Regions from separate parts of the Rothia sp. HMSC066G07 genome, predicted to be linked through region 1. Evidence: riboswitches for the same ligand, from Rfam matches in the RefSeq annotation. Region 1 holds a riboswitch; the other holds the start of a gene.
What was found. Region 1 has a riboswitch for thiamine pyrophosphate ahead of HMPREF2971_RS04110 (bifunctional hydroxymethylpyrimidine kinase/phosphomethylpyrimidine kinase). Riboswitches for the same ligand answer to the same signal wherever they lie in the genome.
Positions count from the first base shown of each region.

Region 2: linked by a shared signal. The riboswitch ahead of HMPREF2971_RS07000 (ECF transporter S component) and the one ahead of HMPREF2971_RS04110 (bifunctional hydroxymethylpyrimidine kinase/phosphomethylpyrimidine kinase) in region 1 are both predicted to bind thiamine pyrophosphate.

Region 1 is NZ_KV816924.1:89,437-93,875, forward strand. Features, by position in the region: gene HMPREF2971_RS04100 (ABC transporter transmembrane domain-containing protein) at 1-366, shown strand, start outside; gene HMPREF2971_RS04105 (ABC transporter ATP-binding protein) at 368-2,116, shown strand; TPP riboswitch at 2,360-2,540, shown strand; gene HMPREF2971_RS04110 (bifunctional hydroxymethylpyrimidine kinase/phosphomethylpyrimidine kinase) at 2,532-4,289, shown strand.
Region 2 is NZ_KV816928.1:11,777-16,215, reverse strand. Features, by position in the region: gene HMPREF2971_RS07010 (MFS transporter) at 215-1,651, opposite strand; gene HMPREF2971_RS07005 (DUF4235 domain-containing protein) at 1,812-2,045, opposite strand; TPP riboswitch at 2,312-2,412, shown strand; gene HMPREF2971_RS07000 (ECF transporter S component) at 2,471-3,091, shown strand; gene HMPREF2971_RS06995 (ABC transporter ATP-binding protein) at 3,169-4,439, shown strand, end outside.

The DNA of each region.
Region 1 (4,439 bases):
CGCAACCCCGAAGACTACTTCGCCGCCCGCATCACCAGCGAAGGCGCGAACCTCTCCGGTGGTCAGCGTCAGCGTCTGGCGCTCGCCCGCGCACTCGCACAGGACGCGCAGGTGCTCATACTGACCGAGCCGCTGAACTCCGTGGACGAACCCAGCCAGCGCTACATCTACGATGCGATGGAAACCCAGATTGGTAGCGACCGCCTGCCCGTCGGCTACCCCGGCCTGCTGCAGGATTTGGAGCAGGTCTACGTTGTCTCTACGACCGCGGAGACGACCCGCCGCATGGAACGCGACGGCTACCCGGAAACCGCTCAGTCTGAAACTGCTCAGCCTGAAACCACTCAGAATCAGGAGGTGAACTAGCATGGCAAAGCAGCTCCCCATCGAAAGCCCCGCCTACGTGGCACGCCGCATGTGGAACTACCTCGCGGCGCATAAGGGGCGAGCCCTCTACACCTTCGTCATCTACATGGTCAGCACCCTCATGGGTGCGGTGGTGCCCCTGCAGATTGGTGCTACCGTGGACGACGTGGTGGCGGGCAAGTTCTCCAGCTACCCGTGGCAGCCGATTCTGATTATTCTGGCGGCGTTCATCGTGCAGGCGATAACCCTCATGGTCTCCTCGTACAGTGCGGCACGACTGGGTGCACTCGTCACCCGTGACGCCAACCAGGACACCCTCGATGGTACCCTCGACCTGGATGCACGCACCGTGGAAGAAGCCGGCAGCGGCGACCTGCTCACCCGCGTAACCGACGACCTCTCCTCGGCGGCCAAGTCCGTCAGCGAGGACCTGCTCGGCGCGATTTACGTGGTGCTGTACTTCATTATCTCCACGATCTCCCTGGCGTTCGTGAGCCCGGCAATGGGCCTGATCATGCTGCCCATGATTGCCGGTCTTGCCCTCATCATGTCGAAGATGCTGCCGCTCATGGCGGCACGCAACCAGACCGCCCAGGAGCGCGTGAGTGACCTCAACAGCGTGCTGACCGAGAATATCCGCGGCACCTCCACGATCCGTGAGCTGGGCGTTCACACCGCCCGCGAAGACGCCTTCGCCGGTGAGAACAAGCGCCAGTTCGCCGCGCAGCTGGGCATGGTGCGCATCCGCCAGCTGTACTTCACCGTGGACGCTATTAACGCCTGGATCCCGACGGTTCTGTGCATGCTCTGGGGCGCCGCCTGCGTGGCTCTCGGCTGGGCTTCCTGGGGCGCCGTAGCGACCGCCTCGGTCATGGTTTTCAGCCTGCGAATCCTCGCCGACATGCTGAACCACCACGTCAGCAGCCTGCGCATCATGCTCGTGAACATGGGCCGCGTGTTCGGTGTGGTCTCCCTGGCGAAGAAGCAGCGTGAGGCGCGTGCACAGCACCGTGCCGAAGCGTTCGCCGCCGTCTCGGATGAAGCCGTGAAGGACCCGCAGTACGCCATTGACTGCACCGACGTCTCCTACGGCTACTCGCCCGACGCCCTCGTTCTGGAAGGTATCAACCTGAAGATTCGCCGCGGTGAGGCGCTCGCCCTGGTGGGCCGTTCCGGTTCGGGTAAGACCACCCTGGCTCGTCTGATTGGTGGTTCGCTGACCGCCCTGGACGGCACCATCACCGTGATGGGTCGCCCGGTCGGTCACGGCGACTTCCCGACCGATGCCGCCGCCGACGGCCGCCCGCGCCTGCTGGTCTGCACCCAGGAAGCGCACGTCTTCTTCGGTACTCTCGCCGATAACTTTACGGTGGTCGTGCCGGACGCGACCGCCGAGCAGATGGGTGAGGCCCTGGACGCTGTCGGTGCACGCTGGTGGCGCGACCTGCCGCAGGGCATGGACACCGTTGTCAGTGGCGCGGATTCGCCGCTGACTCGCGACCAGATTCAGCAGCTGGCGCTGGCACGTATTGTGCTTGCCGACCCGCACGCCGTGATTCTGGACGAGTCCACCACCCAGCTGGAGCTTGCGGACGCAACCGAGTCCCTGCGCGCCGTGCTGGCGAACCGTGCGGTGCTGATCATTTCGCACGATGCGCGTATCGCCTCGCTGGCTGACCGTGCGGTCCTGCTACACGAGGGTAGGATCATTGCGGAGGGTTCACCGGCAGAGATTTTCGCCCTCACCTAAGCTCTGGCCTAGCCCGGTGGATATGCCCGGCGATATGTCCGGCTGATAGTGCCCGGTACCGTCTAAAGCGGTGCCGGGCATTGCCTTTTAACGGGCGAGTTCTGGGGGGGGGTGCTGAAGCCTGCGCTGGAAACCTGAGCCGGAATGGTGGTGCAGTACCGCAATGCTCAAACGAAAATTTCGGAGAGATTCACTTGTCACCCGCAAAACTTTCAGCTACTGAGAATCGTTGTGATAACCTGGCAGAGCGATATGGGGTGCCTTGAGACGCCCGCGACCCGCTGACCCGCCCAACACCCGCCCAACGAAGGGCATACGGCACAGGGGGCGCACGAAACGGCGTAAGAAAACTCAAGGCTGAGAGAATCACCCATTGAACCTGCTCTAGTTCGAACTAGCGAAGGGATTATCGATAATGGCAGAGCAGCCTACTGCGCCCGCGTGCGCACCCACCACCCCCACCAACCCTGTACCCGGCGCGAGCACTTGCGGAACTCACGGGGCACCTCAGACCTCTAGGGTGCCGAGGGTTCTCTCCATTGCGGGAACCGACCCCTCCGGCGGTGCGGGCATTCAAGCGGACCTCAAGTCCATTACCGCATCCGGCGGTTACGGCATGTGCGTGACCACCTCACTGGTCGCCCAGAACACCTGCGGAGTGCGCGAAGTATTCACCCCGCCCCTGGAATTTTTGACCGCGCAGCTTGCCGCCGTTTTTGATGACGTCACGGTTGACGCCGTGAAAATCGGCATGCTCGGCGACGCGGACACGATCCGTACCGTCCGCACCTGGCTGAGCGAGCACCCGGTGCCCGTGGTCGTGCTCGACCCGGTCATGATTGCTTCTAGCGGTGACCGTCTGTTGCAGGCGGAGGCGGAGCAGGCGCTGCGCGACCTCGTGCCGCTCGTGGATGTGATTACCCCGAACATTCCGGAGCTTGCTGTGCTCTGTGAGAAGGAGCCCGCCCAGACTTTTGATGAGGCGCACGAACAGGCGGCGAACCTTGCTGCGGCGACCGGAACCACCGTGATTGTGAAGGGCGGCCACCTGTGCGGTCAGGACGCCGGTAACACCGCGGTCTTCCCGGATGGCACCTGCGCGCATGTGCGTACCCCGCGCCTGGAGAGCCGCAATACGCATGGCACCGGATGCTCCCTGTCCTCCTCGCTGGCAACCCGCCTGGGCGTGGAACTGCTGCAGCATGCCGAAGCCCCAGGACACACCGAAGCCCCAGAGCACGCTGCAGACCAGCAGCTGACCAGCGAAGACACCCACCGCGCCCTGCAGTGGAGCACCCGCTGGCTCCACGAATCCATTGCCGCAGGTGCCGGTCTGCAGGTTGGCTCCGGTGAGGGCCACGGCCCGGTGGACCACGCCGCCCGTGCTCGCCGCCTGGAGGCTGCCGCCTCCGCGTACCCGTGGCATCACCTGCTCGCCACCACCGACTCTGAGGGCAATGCCCTGGACGGCACCAGCCCGGAGCGTCTGCTGCCGGTCAGCCCCGTGCCCGCCGGTGAAGCCGTCGTCAAGCCCGCCGGTCCCTGGACCGCCGCTCTCTGGGCTGCGGGCGGCGAAACTTGGCGTCAGATTCTGGACCTTCCCTTCGTGCGTGCTCTCGGTGACGGCACCCTCGATGAGGACCTGTTCTCCTTCTACCTGGACCAGGACGCCCTCTACCTGCGTGATTATTCGCGTGCGCTCGCGACTCTCTCGGCGCGTGCTGATACCGCTGAGGCGCAGGTGCACTGGGCGGCTGGCGCTCATGAGGCGATTGCCGCCGAATCGCAGCTGCACGAGGGCTGGCTGGCGAATCGTGCGCGTCTGGGCGGGCCCTCGCCTATTACGATGGGGTACACGAATTTCCTGCGTGCCTCCGCCGCCGGTGATGATTACGTGGTCGGTGCCGCCGCTATCTTGCCCTGCTACTGGTTGTACGAAGAGGTGGGTGCTGTGCTCTCCTCGCAGAATCACGCGGACCACCCGTACGCGGAGTGGTTGAGCATGTACGGTGGCGAAGAGTTTGCCGCGGAGGTGGCGCGTAGCCTCGCGGAGGTGGAGCGTGCGTTTGAGACGGCTTCACCGGCTCAGCGTGTGCGTGCGGCGCGGGCGTACCTGTCGGCGTGCGTGTATGAGCGTGAGTTCTTTGATCAGGCTCACCGGGCGCTGCGCTAGAGGCTCGCGCGGGGTTCGGTTCGCCGGTGCGTTAGGTGCCGTTTTTGGGCTGAATACCGCCCCGGCATGGCGTGAGATGGGTGATTGATGCTTCACTCAAACTGCCGCCGGTTCGGGGGTTGTGCCGGTTATGCTTAAGGCGTCGGTGAA
Region 2 (4,439 bases), on a different contig from region 1:
GACACGGCTCTCTGGCGCGGCTTTCTGAGCTCCGTTTGATAGGCGCTGCTTGGTAGGCGCTCCTCGATAGGCACTGCTTAAGCACAAGGGAGGGGCGGGTAGAAGAATGATCTTCTACCCGCCCCTCCCTTTGCGTTTGCAAGGTTGTGTTTGCGGGCTTGTATTTGCGGGGGTTTGCAGGACGCTTAGCCCCGCGACGCCTTACCGAGCAGCCTTACTGGGCTGCCTTGTTGCGGCGCTTCTGTTCACGCTTCTTCTCGCGGCGAGCCGCACGCATACGCAGCGGACCGGGCGCCTTCACCGGCAGCAGCAGGAGCAGACCCGCCACCACAACGATCAGAATACCGAGCACACCCCAAATCTGCGCGCCCATGATGCTCACGCACAGACCGAACAGCATCGGTGCCAGGAAGCTAGTGGCACGACCCGTGGTCGAGTACAGGCCGAACAGCTCACCCTCAGTACCGGGATCCGCCAGGCGAGCCAAGAAGGTGCGGGACGCCGACTGTGCCGGGCCCACGAACAGGCACAACAGCAGGGCGCATACCCAGAACACGCCCGGTTCGGGGAAGAACATCAGCGGGGTAGCCGCCAAGATAATGCCGACCAGCGAGATAACAATAATCGCCTTCGGGCCCAGGTAGTCATCCAGGTAGCCGCCCAGGATCGCGCCAGCCGCCGCGACAGCGCTACCGGCAATACCGAACAGGATCACCTCGGAAGTGCTGAAACCGAACGTGCCCGCCGCAAGAATACCGCCGAACGTAAAAATACCGGACAGACCATCACGGAACACCGCCGAAGCAATCAGGAACCACAGGGTCTGCGGGGACGTCATCTTCAGCCGCTTAATGGTGCGCCACAGCGCCTTGTAGGAGGCGAGCAGACCGCCCTGACGAGCAGGGGAGAAACGCTCCATACCGAGCTCCAGGAAACGCAGTTCGCGGGTGGGCAGCACCTCCGGCAGGAAGCGCTCGCGGGTGCGCATACGCACCAGCAGCGGCAGGCAGAAGATCAAACACCAGGCGGCGGCAAACAGTGCGACCGCACGGATATTCAGGGCGTTATCGGTGGTCAGGCCGAGTACTTCGGGGGTAAGCACAAAACCCCACAGCACCACAGCCAGCGCCAGGATACCGCCAATGTAGCCGGCAGCCCATCCGGCGCCCGAAATCTTACCGATATTCTCCGGGTGGGAGATACGCGGCAGCACGGCGTTATAGTTCACGTACGCGAACTCGCTGAACACGCTCGCCGCAGAAATCAGGGTGACACCCAGCCACAGGTACTGCGGGGTGGGGCCTACGAAGAAGCACGCCGCCATCGAAGCGACCAGCAGTAGCGTGTTCACGCCGAGCCAGAAGATGCCGCGGCCAGACTTGTCGTTACGCTGACCGGTCACCGGCGCCAGAATCGCAATGAGGAAACCGGCGATAGTCAGACCCAGCGACAGCGCCGAAGAGGTCTCTTCGGGGGAGCCGAAGTAGCTGCTGGTCAGGTACACGGTGAAGATGAAGGTCGTCATAATCGAGTCGAAGCTCGACGAACCAACATCCCACATGACCCAGGACGCGACCGAACGGCGGCTGTTCGCGTGGTCAACGACCCTACGCTGAGCCTTCGCCTTACGGCGGGGAGAAGAAATAGTCATAGTTGTGCTTTCGGATGCCGAGGTGGCGCTTCAGCGTAGCGGTGGCGTGAAGCCTGCTGAAGTAGAGCGGGCGTGCTGAAGAGGGAACACCAGGCGGTACGTACCGAGCGAAGATACGTACCGCCTAGTTCATGAACTTTCGCGCGGAAAGCGCAAAGTCTTAGTTGAAGAAACGACGCTGCAGGCGAGCAATACCGAAGCTCACCACAGCACCCACGACGGAGGTCAGAACGGTCCAGAGGATGACCTGACGCAGGGTGTCTTCAGACTCGTGGGAAATGGCGGGAGGCTGGTTACCGGTAGCCTTGGTCCAGGCTGCGCCCAGGCCCTTACCAACCAGGGCAGCAGCGCCCATGTTGATACCCGCAATAGCAAGCTTAGCGACGGGGTTCATATGTATCTCCTTAGCTGTATACGATGCGGCGTCCTGCCCGTGAACCCCTTCGGGGTTGGGTGAGAAAAGAGCGCCACTCCCTAGCGTATAGGGTTTAAGGCGTTCGTGCCGCCTTGGAGCCTCTCCGTCCCAAAATTGTACACCGTGCAATTCTGTAATGTGGGCAGAAGAACGAAACAAAAAGCGGCAAATTGGCACGAACAGCCAGACAAGCCTACAATCGAACCTGGGTTCCCACCCGCACCACAACGGTACGGACAAGGAACCCCACACGACAGGGGAGCGCCACCGAGGCGCTGAGAGTGCTAAGCAGACCCTCGAACCTGATCCGGTTAGTACCGGCGTAGGGAGTCGAATTTCTTCTCAATGCCCTCGTCCAATCAGAGGGCGAGGACATTCCCCTTCCAACGACGGAAGGACCACCAATGTCACAGAACCTTACCTCCACAACGCAGGACGCACCGAAGAAGCCGAACCTGCGCTGGCGAGTCAACGAAATCGTCATCGCCGCAGTTATCGCAGTAGCCTGCGCCGTCATCTTCTGGATCTGGGACATCGCAGTTAGCCCCGCCACCAAAACCGCACTCGTAGCAGCACCCGAATTCCGCCCCATCATCGGCGGCGCGTGGCTGCTCGGCGGCACCCTCGGCGGCCTGCTCATCCGCAAGCCCGGTGCAGCACTCTTCTGCGAAATCGTCGCAGCATTCATCTCCGTACTCTTCACCGGCGGCGCGTGGAGCGGCGAAATCCTGATCGCAGGCTTCTTCCAGGGCGTCGGCGCTGAAATCGCCTTCGCAATCTTCCGCTACCGCCGCTGGAACGCAACCGTCGCCATCTTCGCCGGTGCGCTCAGCGGCCTGTTCATGGGCGTTAACGAAATCTTCATCTACTACCCCGACATGGAACCGGTCAAGGCAATCATCTACGTAGCGTGCGCCGTCATCTCCGGCGCAGTCATCGCAGGCTTCCTGGCGTGGATTCTCGTGCAGAACCTCGCCAAGACCGGTGTGCTCTCCTCGCTGGCATCCGGCAAGACCCGCCGCTAACCACCAGCAACTAGCCACCCCTAGTCACTCACCACTCGGCACACTACAGCAGCCACACAAAAGGCTAAGGAACCATCATGGAAGCAACACCGCGCGGGGCGCGCATCGAGCTCAACAACTTCAGCTGGCACCACCCCGGACGCCCAGAACCCGTCATCAGTGGACTCAACCTCACCATCAACCCCGGTGAAAAAGTCCTGCTACTGGGCACCTCCGGCGCCGGCAAATCGACGCTCCTGCACGCCATCGCCGGTGTGCTCCACGATGACGATGGCGAATCCGCCGGCGGCACCATCACCATCAACGGGCAAGCACCCGCCGAAGCACCCGGCACCGCAGGCATGATGCAGCAGGACCCCGAATCCTCCATCGTCATGGCAACCGTCGGCAACGACGTAGCCTTCGGCCCCGAAAACCTGCGCGTACCCCGCGAAGAAATCTGGGGCCGCGTCACCGAAGCCCTCACCGCAGTAGGGCTCAACCACCTTGCCCTCGACCACCCCAGCAGCGCACTGTCCGGCGGACAGAAACAGCGCCTCGGCCTGGCGGGCATCCTCTCGATGCACCCCGGCGCCATGATCCTCGACGAACCCACCGCCAACCTCGACCCCTCCGGCGTGCAGGAAGTACGCGACAGCATCCTCACCGCTGCGGAGGCGACCGGCGCGACCCTGCTCGTCGTAGAACATCGCGTGAGCATCTGGGCGCCGCACATGGACCGCATTATCGTACTCGGCGAAGGCGGCACTATCACCCACGACGGCGCACCCGACACCGTACTCACCGAAGCCCGCCAAGAACTCATCGATGCGGGCGTGTGGGTACCCAACTACGTGCCGCGTGCACCGCAGAGCGACAGCGATAGCAAGCACGGCGAGCACGGCGAGGCGCTACTGCGCGCCGAAAACCTCAGCATCACCCGCGCACAACCCACCCCCAAACAACGACGCGCACGCCGACGCACCATCAAACGCCTCGGCGACACCCCCGCACCCGCACCCACCGACCTGCCCGTCCTGCGCGGCGGCATCAACCTCACCCTGCACGCCGGCGAACACCTCAGCGTGCTCGGCCCCAACGGCGCCGGCAAATCAACCCTAGCCCTCACCCTCGCAGGGCTCCTCACCGCACCCGATGGCACCCTCACCGCCACCGACGCGCTCCGTAATTACGACGGTAACCACGGCGGCAACCACGGCGGCGACCGCGCCCACTGGGACGTGCCCACCTGGACCCCCGCCCAAATGCTCAGCCGCATCGGCTACGTCTTCCAAGAACCCGAATACCAATTCATCCGCGGCACCGTACGCGAAGAACTCGAACTCGGCCCCCGCCGACTCGCCGCACT